Regions from separate parts of the Sediminicurvatus halobius genome, predicted to be linked through region 4. Evidence: predicted binding sites of a transcription regulator. Region 4 holds the regulator's gene; each other region holds the start of a gene.

Region 1 (4,016 bases), 460 kb from region 4:
CTGGGCGCCATGCTCCAGGCGTCGCAGCTCCTCGGCGAGGCGGACTACCTCCAGCGCGGCGAGCAGCGGCTGGTGGGCATCATCGGCAAGCAGGGACGGCGGCTGAACCAGACCATCGAGAACGTCCTCCAGCTCTCCCGCCGCGCCCCGGCCAGCCGCCGACCGCTGGCCCTGGACGACTGGCTGCAGGCCTTCGCCGAGGAGTGGCGGGAGTCGCTGCCGCCGGGGCTGACGGAGCTGCATCTGGCGCTGGAGGTGGATCCGGCCCGGGGCCTGTTCGACCCGGACCACCTGCGCCAGATCATCGACAACCTCATGCGCAACGCGGTGGACCACGCCGGGGCTAACGGCCCACCCACGGTGCGCCTCGCCTGCGGGACCGGCAGCGACGGCCGCCCCTGGCTGGAGATCCAGGACAACGGCCCCGGTATCCCCGAGGAAATCCGCGACCGGCTTTTCGAGCCCTTCGCCACCACCTCGGCCACCGGCACCGGGCTCGGGCTGTATCTGGTGCGCGAGCTCTGCGAGGCCAACCAGGCCACGGTTACCCTGGACACGGAGCGCGAGGGCGCCTGCTTCCGGCTGCACCTCGCCGCCGCCCACGGCAGAGGAGACGCCGAATGAGCCGACCCCTGGCCCTGATCGTCGACGACGAGGCCGATATCCGCGAGCTCGCCGAGCTCACGCTCGCCCGCATGGACATCGAGGCACGCAGCGCCGCCAACCTGGAGTCTGCCTACGGGCTGCTGGAGCGCGAGCGCTTCGGCCTGTGCCTGACGGACATGCGCCTGCCGGACGGCGACGGGCTGGATCTGGTGCGCCACATCCAGAAGCACCACCCGCAGCTCCCGGTGGCCATGATCACCGCCTACGGCAGCGTCGACACCGCCATTCAGGCACTCAAGGCCGGCGCCTTCGACTTCGTCAGCAAGCCGGTGGACCTGCAGATCCTGCGGCGGCTGGTGGAGCACGCCTTCCGGCTCTCCGAGGAGCCGGTGGACCGCCGCTCGCGGGACACCCTGCTCGGCGAGTCGGCTACCATGCGCCGCATCCGCGCCACCATCGTCAAGCTCGCCCGCAGCCAGGCGCCGGTCTACATCTGCGGCGAGTCCGGCACCGGCAAGGAGCTCATCGCCCGGCTCATCCACGACAAGGGCCCGCGGCGGGACCAGCCCTTCGTGCCGGTGAACTGCGGCGCCATCCCCAGCGAGCTCATGGAGAGCGAGTTCTTCGGCCACAAGAAGGGCAGCTTCACCGGCGCCACCAGCGACAAGCAGGGCCTCTTCCAGGCCGCCGACGGCGGCACGCTGTTCCTCGACGAGGTGGCCGACCTGCCCCAGCACATGCAGGTGAAGCTCCTGCGCGCCATCCAGGAGAAGGCCGTGCGCCCGGTGGGCGCGAGCCGCGAGCAGCAGGTGGACGTGCGTATCCTCTCTGCCACCCACAAGGACCTCGCCGAGCTGGTGGAGTCCGGCGACTTCCGCCGCGACCTCTTCTACCGCATCAACGTCATCCAGCTCCGCGCCCCCAGCCTGCGCGAGCGCCCCGACGACATCCCCATGCTCGTCGACCACGTCCTCGAGCGCCTGGCGGACGGCGGCCAGCGCCCCCGCCTCGGCGAGACCGCCCTCGATCAGCTCAAGCGCTACCCGTTTCCGGGCAACGTCCGCGAGCTCGAAAACATCCTCGAGCGCGCCCTCACCCTCTGCGAGGGCGACGAGATCCAGCCCGAGGACCTCCAGCTCCCCGAGACCACCGGCGTCGAGCTCCCGGAGCCCCCCACCGCCGAGCCGGACGACGACTTTGAGCTCGAAGGGTATCTCGAGGGCATCGAGCGCGACCTCATCGAACGCGCCCTGGAGAAGACGAGATACAACAAGACCGCCGCCGCCCAGCTCCTCGGCATCAGCTTCCGCGCTCTCAGATACCGCCTGAAGAAGCTGAACATGGAGTAGCCCGGCCCAATCCGCAAGGGCTCACTCCCGTGGGCTCGGTCTCCGACCGCGATCCCCCGAAGACCGGGCGCTGGCCGTAGCACCGGCGCCCCCGCCGCGAACTCCCCGACCACCCAAAAACCTGCCCCTCCACGTCACCCGGCCCCACCTACCTGCCCAAGCACGTCAGCCAAACGCCCAAAACGTCACCAAAAATGGCAGCATGCCACATAACGCCAACTTCGCTAACCGGCTGTTCCAGCAGCAGTAACGCCCCAAATGACCCCAAACTCCACCCGTTGGCACACCTCCTGCAAACAGGATCACCGAGGACCAACGCCGAACAACCCAGAGGGGGTGGCGCTTGGCCCGCCGGGCACTGCGACGAGCAGGTCTTACAGGAACCGACTCAAAGAGGAGTCAACGTCATGAAGAAGCAGCAGGGCTTTACCCTTATCGAGCTGATGATCGTGGTGGCGATCATCGGTATTCTTGCGGCGATTGCGATTCCGGCTTATCAAGATTACACCGCACGTGCACAGGCTTCTGAAGGGCTGAGCGCGACGGCCGGTCTACGCGCAGATATCTCGGAGCAGTTCGCACTGACCGACACAATTCCGGCCGCTGCAGGTGATCTGAACACTAACCTGAACGATATCGCGACTGCTCAGTACATCAGCGGCGTTGCTTACGCCAATGGAACGATCACCGTCACGTGGGACGGCGCGACGTCATCGCTGGCGGGTGATATGACGATTGCTCCAGTTAACAACGATCCGCAGCAGGGCTGGGTGTGTGCCGCCGCTAACGGTATGGAGGCGAATCACCTCCCCGGCGGGTGTGCTAACTGATAACTGAAAAGGCTATGCCAGCAGGCCGCAGGATACAGTTCGTATCCTGCGGCTTTCTTCGTGGGGCTTTCTTCGTGGACGCAGCGAAGGGCGAAGGGGTCAAGTCTTGACATGACAGTTCGCCACCTCCGCAAACCATAACCGCGATCCCGCCCTCGCAATTACGCTCTCCCGGATCTACCATCACCGCCACCGGCGCAGGGATCGCGTCGCAGACCTCGGCAGGATGCCGTCCCATGGCTCGTCCCCTTCGCATCGAGGCGAAGGGGTCAAGTCTTGACATGACAGTTCACCCCCTCTGCGAGCCATAACCGAAAGCCCACCCTCGCAATCGCGTCCTCCCGGATCTACTATCACCACCACCGGCGCATGGATCGCGTCGCAGATCTCGGCAGGATGCCGTGCCATGGCTCGCCCCCTCCGCATCGAGTACGAAGGCGCCTGGTATCACGTCATGAACCGCGGCGCCGGCCGGCGGGTGACTTTCCCCGACGGTGATGCCTACCAGCGCTTCCTGGATACCCTCGCCGAGACGGTGGACCGATTCCGTATCGAGGTGCATGCCTACTGCCTAATGCCCAATCACTACCATCTGCTGCTGCGGACGCCCTTCGCCAATCTCGGGCGGGCAATGCGTCATCTCGACGGGGTCTATACGCAGCGTTACAACCGGGTGGCGGGTACGGATGGCCCCCTGTTCCGTGGCCGCTACAAGGCCATTTTGGTGGAGTCGGACGCCTACCTGCTTACCGTCTCGCGGTACATCCATCGCAACCCGATCGACTGCCTGACGCCCCTCACTGCAGAGCTTGAGGGCTGGCGCTGGTCCAGCTATCCCGAATACATCGGCGCTAGGCCATCGGCGCCGTGGATCCGAGGCGAAGGGGTCAAGTCTTGACATGACAGTTCACCCCCTCTGCGAGCCATAACCGAAAGCCCACCCTCGCAATCGCGTCCTCCCGGATCTACTATCACCACCACCGGCGCATGGATCGCGTCGCAGATCTCGGCAGGATGCCGTGCCATGGCTCGCCCCCTCCGCATCGAGTACGAAGGCGCCTGGTATCACGTCATGAACCGCGGCGCCGGCCGGCGGGTGACTTTCCCCGACGGTGATGCCTACCAGCGCTTCCTGGATACCCTCGCCGAGACGGTGGACCGATTCCGTATCGAGGTGCATGCCTACTGCCTAATGCCCAATCACTACCATCTGCTGCTGCGGACGCCCTTC
Region 2 (4,016 bases), 140 kb from region 4:
GACGGCGAGGAGCCGCAGCGCCGCCGCGAGGTGATGGCGGAGGGCGCGGTGGATCTGGTCAGCAAGGCCGATCCCGAGCACTTCCGTCTGGTGGTGGCCCGCGAGCTCGCCGGGCTGCACGAGCGCCGCCGCATCCGCCGCGTCGAGGCAGCCCTGCGGGAGACCGAGCGCCGCTGCCACGCGCTGCTCGACAGCTCCCGCGACGCCATCGCCTACGTCCACGAAGGCATGCACGTGTATGCCAACCGCAGCTATCTCGAGCGCTTCGGCGTACGCGATCTCGACGAGATCCAGGGCCTGCCGGTGCTCGACCTCATCGCCAGCGAAGACCAGGACCGCTTCAAGACCTTTTTCCGTCATTACATGCGCGGCGACAGCGACCAGCAGGCGATCGACGTCCACATCCAGGCCGCGGACGGCGAGGTGGAGCGCGTGCACATGGAGTTCTCCGCGGCCAGCTGGGACGGGGAGGACTGCAGCCAGATCCTCATCCGCGAGCAGAGCTCCAGCGCCGAGCTCGAGGAGCGGCTCGAGGACCTGAGCCGCAAGGATCTGCTCACCGGTCTGTTCAACCGCAACTACTTCGTCGACGTGCTCGACCGCGCACTCGCCGAGCAGCTGGACGCCGACGACGGCAGTACCAGCGCCCTGCTCTACGTCCGCCTCGACAACCTGGAGGCGGTACGCGCCACCCACGGCATTACCGTGCTGGACATGGTCATCGGGGACGTGGCTACGCTGGTGGAACGCCAGGCCGGCGGCGGCGGCCTGGCCGCCCGTTACAGCGACGCGGTGTTCACCCTGCTGCTGCGCCATCACGGCGTGCACGAGGCGCTGGCGGTGGCGGAGTCGATCCGCAAGAGCGTCGAGGATCACGTCACCGAAGCCGGCAATCGCACCATCACCAAGACCTGCAGCCTCGGCGTCGCGGTGCTCGGTGACGGGGTCGCCACCGCGGAGCAGGCCATCAACCTCGCCTCCGCCGCCTGCGAGGCGGCCGCCGAAGAGGGCGGCAACCGGGTCCAGCTGCATGCCGGCGAAGAGCCCGAGGGCGGGGACGACTGGCGCACACTGATCGAGGATGCCCTGGCCGGCGAGGGCTTCGATCTCTACTATCAGCCCCTCGTGGCGCTGGACGGTGACCAGACCGAGCGCTACGAGGTGAGTCTCCGGTTACGGGCCACCGACGGCGAGATGCTGGAGCCCGGGGCCTTTCTGCCCCATGCCGAGCGCCACGGGCTGGCTGCGGCCATCGACCGCTGGGTGCTGGATCAGGCCGCTGCCGCCGTGGCGGCGCGCCAGCAACGCGGCCACGAGACCACCCTGTTCGTGCGCATCGGCGGGGCGAGCCTCGGCGAGCAGGCGGTGGTGGAGCAGCTCGCCGAGACGCTGCAGCGCCTGGAGATCCCGGGGGAAAGGCTGGTGCTGCAGATCGCCGAGAGCGTCGCGGTCACACAGCTCAACCAGGCCAAGGCGTTTCATGAACGGGCCCGGGCACTCGGCTGCGGCTTCGCACTGGACGGCTTCGGCGTCACCGGCAACACCACCCAGCTCATCCAGCACCTGCCGGCGGACTACCTCAAGATCGCCCGCGAGCTCACCGAAGACCTCGGCAGCAACGACCGGCACCAGCAGCAGGTGCGCGAGCTCATCGCCACCGGCCACGAGATGGGCAAGCGCGTCATCGCGGGCTACCTGGAGGAGGCCACGGTGCTTGCCATGCTATGGCAGTACCAGGTCGACCTGGTTCAGGGCCACTTCCTGCAGGAGCCTTTGCCGGACATGGGGTACGACTTCACCGGCATGGTGATCTAGGCCGCTGGTGCGGCCTAGATCACCATGCCGGTGAAGTCGTAGTTGCAAGTTCAAAGTTGCAAGTTGCAAGACGAGAGCGCCGCCGGGAGCCCCGAGTGCCTCGATTCCTGATCGAGGCCGTCCCTTGCAACTTGCTACTTGTCACTTGCAACTCATGATGGAGTAGCGCAAGACGCTACTCCATCATGTCCTGGATGCGCTCCGAGAGCTCGGTATCACCCGAGGCGGCGCGGGCGATCTCGCCGTATTCCTCCACCGAAAGACCGGTGTCGGTGACGGCGTTGACCATGCGCTCGTTGGCCTCCTCCTGGAGCGCCATTGCCTGCTCGCGGTCGTCGGCCTCCTGAAGCCGCTGGGTGTACTCGTCGCGGATGGCCAGCACCCCGCTGTGGGCCTCGACGAACTGCTGCAGCGTTTCCTCGGAGTAGCCGCCGGCGCCGCCTTCGTCGTTCTGGGCCAGCACCGGGCCGCCGAGGGCGAGCGCGAGCAGCAGTGCCAGGGCCGCCATCATGGGTCGCAGAGTCATGTCGTTCCTCCCTCGATGCAGTGATTGCCCAACTGTCGGGTGCGATCCTTGCACGCGACGTGCCACCGGCGTCGTGCCATCACCTGCCAGCCACAATGTGCCGATGTGAATGTGCCTTATTGACACATACTGCCAGCATGACACAGTAGCCCGCATTTCTCACCGATTCGCGAAGCGAGGTCGTGGAGATGGCGGGCAGGAGAGGGGCAGCGCGGAACCCTTCCCGCGGGCCTCTGCGCTTCAGAGCGGCGACCTGGCAAGGCGGCGTTCGCAGCGAATGGCCGTAGCCCTTTGCAAGAACGCCAACGCAGTCCAGGGCGCCGCTCTGAAGCGCCCTGCGGGGCCGTACAGCGCGCGCGCAGCCGGCGTTGCGCTGCTTGACTGTACCGCGGTACAGCGCTGCGCAGCGCGCCTTGTCTGCACACGCGCTGTGCGGCCAGAGGCCCGCGGGAAGGGCTCCGCGCTGCCCAACGCGCGGGAGAATCCGGGCGCGCAGGCGTACTCGACAGTACGTCGAGCACCCGGACCGAGCGCAACGCAGTACTGCTCGCCAGATCCGCGACCGCAGCCCCGAATCGGTGAGAGATGCGGGCTAGCCTGATGCTGTCCCGGCTGCGCCTCAGTGCCGCCCTCATCGCCTTCGTCGTCGTGCCGCTCACCTTCATGATAGGCGCGGTGGGCTCGGTGGGTCTGTCTGTGCTGGAGCGTCAGGCCGAGGCGCGCATGCGCGAGGATATCGAGCTGATCGCCCGGGCGCTGCAGTTCCCGCTGAGCCGCGCCATCCAGCGCGGCGAGCCTTACCGCATGCAGGAGATGCTGCGCTCGGCCTTCTCCTTCGGCCGGGTCTATGGCGTGCATGTGTTCGGGCGCGAGGGGCAGCTGGTCGCCGGCGCCGGTGCGGGCGCCAGGGCCCTCCCCACCCGCGAGATCGAGGCCCTGGCCCTCCGTGGCGAGGAGGGCAGCGAATACACCCGGGTCGACGGCGAGGCACTGTACGTCTACTTCCTCCCGCTGAGCGACGCCGGCGGCCGGTTCGCCGCCCTGCTCCAGATCACGCGCCACGCCGACGACTTCCGCGACACCCTGGCGCTGATCCGTGGCGGCGGCGCCATCGGGCTCGGGCTCCTGGCGCTGCTGCTCTCCGCGGTGGTCATCATCGGCCACCGCTGGGCCATTGGCGGCCCGCTGCGGGAGCTCAGCCGCAGCATGGAGGCAGTCGCCACCGGTGCGCGCTCGCATCGGGCCCGGCCCGGGGGGCCGGCGGAGATCCGCGAGCTGGCCCGGGGCTTCAACAGCATGCTGGAGAGCCTGGCCCGCTCCGAGGCCGAGATCGCGCGCCGCCGGGAGCGGCAGGAGAGTCTGGAGGCGGACCTGCGGGAGTCGCGCAAGCTCGCCGCCGTGGGCGAGCTCGCCGCCGGCGTTGCCCACGAGCTCGGAACGCCCCTGAGCGTCGTGGACGGGCGCGCCCAGCGCGCGTTGCGCCGGTCGGACCTGGCGCCGCCGGTACGCGAGGCGCTGGAATCGATCCGTGGCGAGGTCCAGCGCATGTCCCGGATCGTCCGCGAGCTGATGAACTTCGCCCGGCGCAGCCCGCTGCGACCCCGCCGGCTGGAGATCCGCCCGTTGCTGGAGGGCGTGATCGAGCGAGCCCAGGCCATGCCGGAGGCCGCCGGCG
Region 3 (4,016 bases), 1.1 Mb from region 4:
GCAGGCGCTCGCCGGCGGCGTTGCGCCCGTCCCACTGAAAGGCGGCGCTGCCCGCGGGGCGCGCCCCGAGGTCGAGCTGGCGCACGGTCTGCCCGGCGGCATCGGTGATCGTCACCGTCAGATTGTCGACGGACGACGGTACGCTGACACTGCCGGCGAGCTCGCCCTCTTGCGGCAGGTAGCCGCTGCCGGCATCGACGAGCACCTGGCGCCCGACCAGCCCCGCCGCCTGCAGCGACTGCGTGGCCTGCATGGACTCCGAGAAGTCGCCGAAGGCGGACTGCAGATCCTGGATGCCCGCGGCGCTGGTGAACTGCGCGATCTGCGCCATGAAGTCCCCGCTCTCCATGGGCTTGAGCGGATCCTGGTTGCGCAGCTGCGTGGTCATGAGCTCGAGGAAGTCCTCCTGGCCGAGCTCGTCGCGGCGCTTGCCCTCGCCGTTGCTGGCGCCGGTCGCGGCGCTGCCGTTGATACCGGAGACGTCGAACATGGTCTCTGCCCTCTGCGCGCGGCGCGGGTTACTGGCCAAGCTGCAGCGTCTGCAGCAGCAGGTCGCGGGAGGTGGTCATCACCTCCACGTTGTTCTGGTAGGAGCGGGAGGCGGAGATCATGTTGACCATCTCCTCCACCGTGTTGACGTTCGAGCGGTAGACGTAGCCGTCGGCGTCCGCCTCGGGGTGCTCGGGCTGGTAGAGCGGCTGCACCGGCGCGTCGCTCTCGACGATGCCGCGCAGCTGCACACCGCCGCCGCCCTGCCCGCCCGGCGCCTGCAGCCCGCCGCGGGCCGCCTGCAGCTCGGCGGCGAACACCGGCTGGCGGGCCCGGTAGGCGGTTTCCGGCGAGCCGCTCACGGTCTCCGCATTGGCAAGATTGCTGGCGGTGACGTTCAGCCGGGTGGACTGGGCCGTCAGCGCCGAGCCCGAGATGTTGAAGATGTCGTACAGCGCCATGGTCACTCCCTCCGCAGGGCGTTGATGAGCCCGGTGAAGCGGCTGCCGAGGAATTGCAGCGAGGCCTGGTAGTTCACCGTGCTCTCGGCGAAGCGCCCGCGCTCCTGGTCGAGCTCCACGGTGTTGCCGTCGAGGGAGGGATTGGCCGGCACCCGGTACTGCGGCGTCGGATTGCCGACACTGCTGCCCGGGGGCGTCAGATGTCCGGCGCTCGTGCGGTTAAGTGCCAGCCCGCCGTCACCCGCCGCCTGCCGCATGGCCGCGCGGAAGTCGAGGTCGCGCGCCTTGTAGTTCGGCGTATCGGCGTTGGCGATGTTCTCCGCCAGCAGCTGCGTCCGCCGCTCATGCAGCTGCAGCGCATCCGCCGCCGGCCCGAGGGCCTTGTCGAGGGATAGGGTCATGGCCCGTCACCTCCCATTCATGGGCTCGACGGGCTCTTTGCAATCGCTGTGCCAGGCGGGAAGAGGCGTTAACCGCAAAGGCGCGAAGGGGCGGCAAGAAAACGCGGGTTTAAACACAACGACACAACGGACACAACGATACACAACGCGGGAATGAAGGATTCAAATCTATTGCAATCAAAACGTTGTGAAACGTTGTGCCCGTTGTGTCGTTGTGTTTAATTCCGTCGCTCTGGAGGCATTTCCTTGCTTTGCGTCTGCTTCGCGTCCTTCGCGCCTTCGCGGTCATCTCCCCGCAGGAGATTCACCGCCGGCGGTAGGCGACGCCCTGTGGCGTGCGGACGAGCTCGAACTCGTTGAGCTGGCGCGGGAGGGATTCCGAGGCGCCGAGGACCAGGTAGCCGCCGGGGACGAGGGCCTGGGCCATGCGGTGGAGGATGTCCTGGCGGGCCTGCAGGGAGAAGTAGATCAGCACGTTGCGGCAGAAGATGATCTCGAAGCTGCCAAGCAGGGTGAAGCTCTCCAGCAGATTGTGCTGGCGGAAGCTCACCCCGCGGCTCACCTCCGGGCGGACCCGCCAGGTGTCCTTGTCCACGGCGACGAAAAACCGCCGCTGGCGCTCGGCGCTGAGCCCGCGACGGATTTCCGACGCCGAGTACGCCCCCGCGCGGGCGCGCTCGATCATCTGCGGCGAGATGTCCGTGCCGACGACGCTCGCCTCAACCGGGCGGCCACGGTCGCGGTACTCCTGCACCGCCATGCTGAGGGAATAGGCCTCCTGCCCCGAGGAGCAGGCCGCCGACCAGATCCGCACCCGGCCACGATCCAGTGCCGGCAGCAGCTGGGACTCCAGCATCTCGAACGGGTACGTGTCCCGAAACCACTGGGTCTCGTTGGTGGTCATGGCGTCGATCACCGCGGAGCGCAGGGCGTGGCTACCGGCGCCCTCCAGGCGCTGCACCAGCTCGCCGAGGTCGCGCACGCCCTGGCGGGCCATCAGCTGGCCGAGGCGGCTCGCCACCAGATACTGCTTGTTGCTGCCGAGCACGATGCCGCAGCTGCGCTCCAGGAAGCGCCGGAAGCGGTCGTAGTGGTCGGGGTCGATGGCGTTGACGGCCAAGGGCTGGTTTCCTGTGGTCTTCTGCTCGCCCGGCGGTGCGCATACGGTAGCAGAGCCGCCTGGCTGTGCGGTCCCCGCAAGGGTGACGGCCGTCTCAGCCTGAACTTGAGCCTCTGGCACGGCTCGTGCAACGCCCCCGGACAGTGCGTCGTCCGGAAGGGCCTGCTCATGTATCGCCTCGCCTTCGCCCTGCTGCTGATCATTGCCTCCGCGCCGGCCGTGGCGGCACCCCAGTGGCAATCCCTGGCCGGAGTGCGCGAGGCGGTGGAGGCGTTCCTCCAGGATCGGCTGGCACAGGGCCCGGGTGAGGTGGAGTCCGTGCGCATCGACCGGCTGGACCCGCGGCTCAAGCTCCGCGCCTGCACCGGTCCGCTGGAGGCCAGCCTGCCGCGCTCCCAGCCCAGCGTCGGACGTCTGACCGTGGCGGTGCGCTGCCATGAGCCTGCCCCCTGGCGGGTCTACGTCCCGGTGCAGGTGGTGCGTCTGGTGCCGGTGCTGGTGGCCGCGCGGCCGCTGCCCCGCGGCGTGCCCGTGACCGCGGAGGACGTCACCGTCGAGCGCCGGGACGTCGCCGAGCTGCGGGGCGCGTATTATCATTCCCCTCAGGAGGTTGCGGGTATGGAGACGGCGCGGCGCCTGGCCGCCGGCGAGACGCTCACCGCCCGCCACGTGGCCAGGCCGCTACTGGTGCGCCGTGGCCATGCCGTCACGCTGGAGGCGGGCGGTGGCGGCATCAGCGTCAGCGCCCCCGGCCGGGCGCTGGAGGACGGCGGCAAGGGCGACCCGGTGCGGGTGCGCAACACCCGCTCCGAGCGCGTGGTGGAAGGCCGCGTCATCGGCCAGGACCGGGTGCGCGTGCGTTTCTAAAGTCCTGCCTTACGGAGCCGATAGGTTTCCGTGAGGGGTGACACATTCCCGGCAGTCAGCAATATGCCGGGTACAAGGAGACCGACAATGACCGACCCCATCGACAACGGGCCGCGCTTCAACCGCCCGGTGCAGACGGACGGCACCCGCGGCGGCCAGAGCGTCAACGGCCAGCAGAAGCCCGTGGAGGCCTCCGAGGGCCGCCCCGGCGCGGACCAGTCGCAGACCTCCGAGCGGTTGCAGGCGGTGCGCGATGCCATCGACCGCACCCCCGAGGTGGACAGCGCCCGCGTTCAGGACATCCGCGAGCGCATCGCCAGCGGCGAGTATCCGCTGGATGCCGAGCGCACCGCGGAGCGGATGGTCGAGCTCGAGCGCCTGCTGGCCGAAGGCTGACGATGACTGACGCCGTACCGCAGGGGCTCCCCCAGGCCATCGCCGCCGGACGCCGTGAGCTCGAGGCCCTCGCCACGCTGCTGGCCGAGGAGCGGGAGGCGCTGCGCACCCGGGATGGTGAGCGGCTTACCGCCATTGCCGAGCGCAAGCAGGCCCACTTCTCCGCCCTGGACGCTCTGGACCTGCCCGGGCGGCTGCCCGGCGCCGAAGGCGTCGAGAGCGCGCTGGCCGCGCGGCATGGCGATCACACCCTCGCCGAGTGGCGCGATCTGGTATCGTCCC
Region 4 (4,016 bases):
CCACGGGCAGCCCGGCGGTGGCGTCGCCGGCCGCGTGCCTGCCCGCCAGCGCCCTGGCGAGCGCCGGAATGCCGAGGTGCACGATCATGAGCCGCTGCGGCTGTCCTGCCAGGCAAGCACCGTCTCGTAGAGCTCGGTCTCCGAGCCGCAGGTGCGCAACCGCTCGCAGAGATCCGGGTCGCTGAACATCTCGGCAAGGCGGGCAAGGATGCGCAGGTGTTCGTCGGTGGAGTGCTCGGGCACCAGCAGGGCGAACAGCAGATCCACCGGCTGGCGGTCGATGGCGTCGAAGTCCACCGGCTTGTCCAGCCGCAGCAGGGCGGCGGTGGCCTGATCGATGCCCGGGGCGCGGGCATGGGGCAGCGCCACGCCCTTGCCGAGCCCCGTGCTGCCGAGGCGCTCGCGGCTGATCAGGCTCTCGAAGACCGCGCGCGTCGACGGATCGGCGTCGTCGCCCGTGAGCAGCTCGCTCAGCAGCTCCAGGCAGCGCTTCTTGCTGGTGGCAGTGGCCCCGCAGCGGGTGCGCTCGGGTGCCAGCAGGTTGGCGATGTTCATGTCGACCCCGTGTCGCGGATGATGGCGGGGCGGCCGCCGGGCGCTTGGGTGCCCGGCGGCCGCCCCGCGCTCACGGCTCCAGTGTCTGGCCCACCGCGCCCTCGCTGCGATGGTGGTCGGTGCGCTTCTCCTTGTGCTTGACCACCTGGCGATCGAGCTTGTCGACCAGGGCGTCGATGGCGGCGTACATGTCCTCCTGGAGGGCGTCGGCGAACAGCTTGGCACCGCTAAGCGCCAGTGTGGCCTCGGCCTTCTTGGCCACCTTCTCCACGGTGAGGATCACGTGCACGTCCACCACGTTGTCGAAGTGCCGCTCGAGGCGCTGGAACTTCTCGTGGACATAGTCGCGCAGCGCATCGGTGATCTCCACGTGGTGGCCGGTGACGTCGATCTGCATAAGGCCCTCCTTCCTGGCGCTCAGGCCAGCCGCTTGCGTTCGGTGGACGAGGCGATGGCCATGGCCTCTCGGTACTTGGCCACCGTCCTGCGTGCCACGTTGATGCCCTCTTCGCGCAGGATCTCGGCGAGCCGCGAGTCGCTCAGCGGGCTCGCCGGATCCTCGTCGGCGACCAGGCGCCGGATGCGCGCGCGAATCGCCGTGGCGGAGCATTCGCCGCCGTCCACGGTCTGCACGTGACTGGAGAAGAAGTACTTGAACTCGAAGGTCCCGCGCGGGGTGTGCATGTACTTCTGGTTGGTGATGCGCGAGACCGTGGACTCGTGCATCTCGATGGTTTCGGCCACCTCGCGCAGCACCAGCGGCTGCATCGCCTCCTCGCCCTGCTCGAGGAAGCCCCGCTGGCGCTCGACGATGCACTCCGCCACCTTGAGCAGGGTGTCGTTGCGCGATCGCAGGCTCTTGATCAGCCATCGCGCCTCCTGCAGGTGCTGGCGCATGAGGCTGTTGTCGCGGCTGTTGTCGGCCCGGCGCACCAGGCTGGCGTAGTAGCTGTTCACCCGCAGCCGCGGGCAGGCGTCCGGGTTCACCTCCACCTGCCAGTCGCCGTTGACGCGGCGCACGAACACGTCCGGCACCACGTACTCGGTGCGCTCGGTGCTGAAGCGCGCGCCGGGGCGGGGGTCCAGGGTCTGCACCAGCGCCAGGGCCGCCTGCAGGGTCTCGAGGTCGAGCCGCATGCGGCGCTTGAGCTGGGCGAACTGGCGGCTGACCAGCAGCTCCAGGTGCTGGTCCACGAGCTCGCGGGCCGCCGCCAGATGGGGCGTGGCCGGGTCCAGCTGGTCCAGCTGCACCAGCAGCGCCTCGCGCACGTCCCGGGCCGCCACACCCACCGGGTCCAGCCGCTGCACCCGGGCCAGCACCGCCTGCAGGTCGTCCGGCTCCACCTCCAGCTCCGGCGGCAGGCCGGCGCCGATCTCCTCCAGCGGCTCGCCGAGGTAGCCGTCGTCGCGCACGGCGTCGACGATGGCCTCGGCGATGGCCATGTCCCGGGGCGAGATCGGAGCCATCTGCAGCTGCCAGATGAGGTAGTCGCGCAGGGATTCCTCGCCGCCGGACTGGTTCTCGAAGAGGTCGCGCTCGTCGTCGGAACCGGAGTGGCTGTAGGTGGTGCTGCCGTCGTAGACGTCCTCCCAGCTGGAGTCCACCGGGAGGTCCTCGGTGAGGCGCGCGGCATCCGGCTCCTCGCCGCCGAGATCCTGTTCCGTGCGGTCCGGTGCGGCCTCCGACGCCTCGGCCCCGTCCTCGTCGCGCTCCGCGGCCGCCTCGAGCTCCGCTTCCTCCGCGGCCTCGAGCATCAGGTTGGACTCCAGCGCCTGCTGGATCTCCATGCGCAGTTCGAGGGTCGGCAGCTGCAGCAGCCGGATGGCCTGCTGCAGCTGCGGGGTCATGGTGAGCTGTTGCCCGAGTCGGAGCTGTAGCGACTGCTTCATCGTCGTCAGTGGCCACCCGGGGAAGTGGAGTGCGTCGGGCGCCCCCCCGGCACCCTTTTGCTGTGCTTCATCGTAGTGCAATTCCCCCTGTCCGGAAACGGCAGGGTAACGCCGTCGGCATGAAACCTGCTAACGCCGGTCGGGCGCTCACAGCCGGAAATCCTCGCCGAGGTAGACGTCTCGCACCTGGCGGTCGGTCAGGATCGTGTCGGCATCGCCTTCAACGATGACCCGGCCGTCGGCGAGGATGCAGGCGCGATCCACCAGCCCCAGCGTCTCGCGCACGTTGTGGTCGGTGATGAGCACGCCGATGCCGCGGGCGGCGAGGTGGCGCACGATGGCCTTGATGTCCCCCACCGAGATCGGGTCGACGCCGGCAAAGGGCTCGTCGAGCAGGATGAACCGCGGCTCCGCGGCCAGGGCACGGGCGATCTCCACCCGCCGGCGCTCGCCCCCGGAGAGGCTGATGCCCTGCTGGTCGCGCAGATGGGCGACGTGGAATTCCTCCAGCAGCGCCTCCATGCGCTGGTGCCGCGCGCGGGCATCGAGCCCCGGGCGCGTCTCCAGGATGGCGAGCAGGTTGTCCGCCACCGAGAGCTTGCGGAAGACCGAGGCCTCCTGGGGCAGATAGCCGATGCCGAGGCGGGCGCGCTGGTGCATCGGGGCGGTGGTGAGGTCGCGGTCGTCCAGGCGGATGCTGCCGGCGTCCAGCGGGATCAGGCCCACGATCATGTAGAAGCTGGTGGTCTTGCCGGCGCCGTTGGGGCCGAGCAGGCCGACGATCTCGCCGCTCTCGAGATCGAGGCTGACGTCATCTACCACGCGCCGGCCGCGGAAGCGCTTGCTGAGGCCGCGGGCCTCCAGGCGGCTCGGCGCGGTGGCGCTCACCCGCCCTCCTCGCGCTCGGGGAAGACCGTCACCTCGATGCGGTCGTCGCCATCGGCGCCGCGCTCCGCCTCCACCCGCTCGTCGGCGACGAAGTAGGTGATGGTCTCGCCGCGCACCTGGTTCTCGCCCTGCCAGAGGCGCCCGCCCTGCAGCAGAAGCACGCGCTCGGGGCCGCTGGCGTAGTACTCCATGCGCGGCGCCTCGGCCTCCACCAGCTGGCCGTCGCCCTCGGGCTGCTGGCGGTAGGTGGCCGGCTCGCCCTCGACCTCGACGCGCTCGAGCTCGCGCTGCTCGTTGGTGTAGACCCACATGACCTCGCCGGTGATGCGGGCCGGGCCGCGGGTGAGCACGACATCGCCGCGGTAGACGCTCGTGCCGCTGCGGTTGTCCACCTCGGCGCGGTCGGCGCTTAGGCGCACCGGACCCTGCTCCTGGGCCGTGGCCGGCGTCGCGGGGAGCAGCAGCAGGGCGAGTGCCAGCGTGCCCAGCCCGCCTAGCTCACGGAGCCGGGTCATGGCGTCCTTCCACCTGCGAGAGCAGCTGCATGCGTTCCTCCTCCAGCCAGGCGCGGGCGCCGACCCCCTGCACGCGGTAGTTGGGCCCGGTGATGGTGACGGGGCGGTCGGTCTCCGCGTAGCGCCGCGCCGGCTCCAGGTCGAGATGCTCGGTGCGCAGGACGCTGC

Evidence for each region. Region 4 encodes sigma-54, which starts transcription at its own class of promoters, with help from an activator protein. Its sites were predicted from a motif close to TGGCANGNTNCNTGCTT; they were not measured.
Region 1: the regulator sigma-54 is predicted to act here: its motif matches at 2,235-2,251, upstream of LMH63_RS02090 (pilin).
Region 2: the regulator sigma-54 is predicted to act here: its motif matches at 2,390-2,406, upstream of LMH63_RS04815 (DUF4168 domain-containing protein).
Region 3: the regulator sigma-54 is predicted to act here: its motif matches at 1,389-1,405, upstream of flgB (flagellar basal body rod protein FlgB).

The regions. Positions count from the first base shown of each region.
Region 1 is NZ_CP086615.1:445,349-449,364, reverse strand. It holds gene LMH63_RS02105 (sensor histidine kinase) at 1-624, shown strand, start outside; gene LMH63_RS02100 (sigma-54-dependent transcriptional regulator) at 621-1,955, shown strand; gene LMH63_RS02090 (pilin) at 2,363-2,785, shown strand; gene LMH63_RS02085 (transposase) at 3,192-3,683, shown strand; gene LMH63_RS02080 (helix-turn-helix domain-containing protein) at 3,810-4,016, shown strand, end outside.
Region 2 is NZ_CP086615.1:1,042,719-1,046,734, reverse strand. It holds gene LMH63_RS04820 (EAL domain-containing protein) at 1-1,815, shown strand, start outside; gene LMH63_RS04815 (DUF4168 domain-containing protein) at 1,991-2,341, opposite strand; gene LMH63_RS04810 (sensor histidine kinase) at 2,927-4,016, shown strand, end outside.
Region 3 is NZ_CP086615.1:1,973,244-1,977,259, reverse strand. It holds gene LMH63_RS09015 (flagellar hook assembly protein FlgD) at 1-490, opposite strand, end outside; gene flgC (flagellar basal body rod protein FlgC) at 519-950, opposite strand; gene flgB (flagellar basal body rod protein FlgB) at 953-1,351, opposite strand; gene LMH63_RS09000 (CheR family methyltransferase) at 1,656-2,471, opposite strand; gene flgA (flagellar basal body P-ring formation chaperone FlgA) at 2,640-3,338, shown strand; gene flgM (flagellar biosynthesis anti-sigma factor FlgM) at 3,426-3,734, shown strand; gene LMH63_RS08985 (flagellar protein FlgN) at 3,737-4,016, shown strand, end outside.
Region 4 is NZ_CP086615.1:901,473-905,488, forward strand. It holds gene LMH63_RS04105 (hypothetical protein) at 1-88, opposite strand, end outside; gene ptsN (PTS IIA-like nitrogen regulatory protein PtsN) at 85-555, opposite strand; gene hpf (ribosome hibernation-promoting factor, HPF/YfiA family) at 626-952, opposite strand; gene LMH63_RS04120 (RNA polymerase factor sigma-54) at 973-2,445, opposite strand; gene lptB (LPS export ABC transporter ATP-binding protein) at 2,593-3,333, opposite strand; gene lptA (lipopolysaccharide transport periplasmic protein LptA) at 3,330-3,848, opposite strand; gene lptC (LPS export ABC transporter periplasmic protein LptC) at 3,832-4,016, opposite strand, start outside.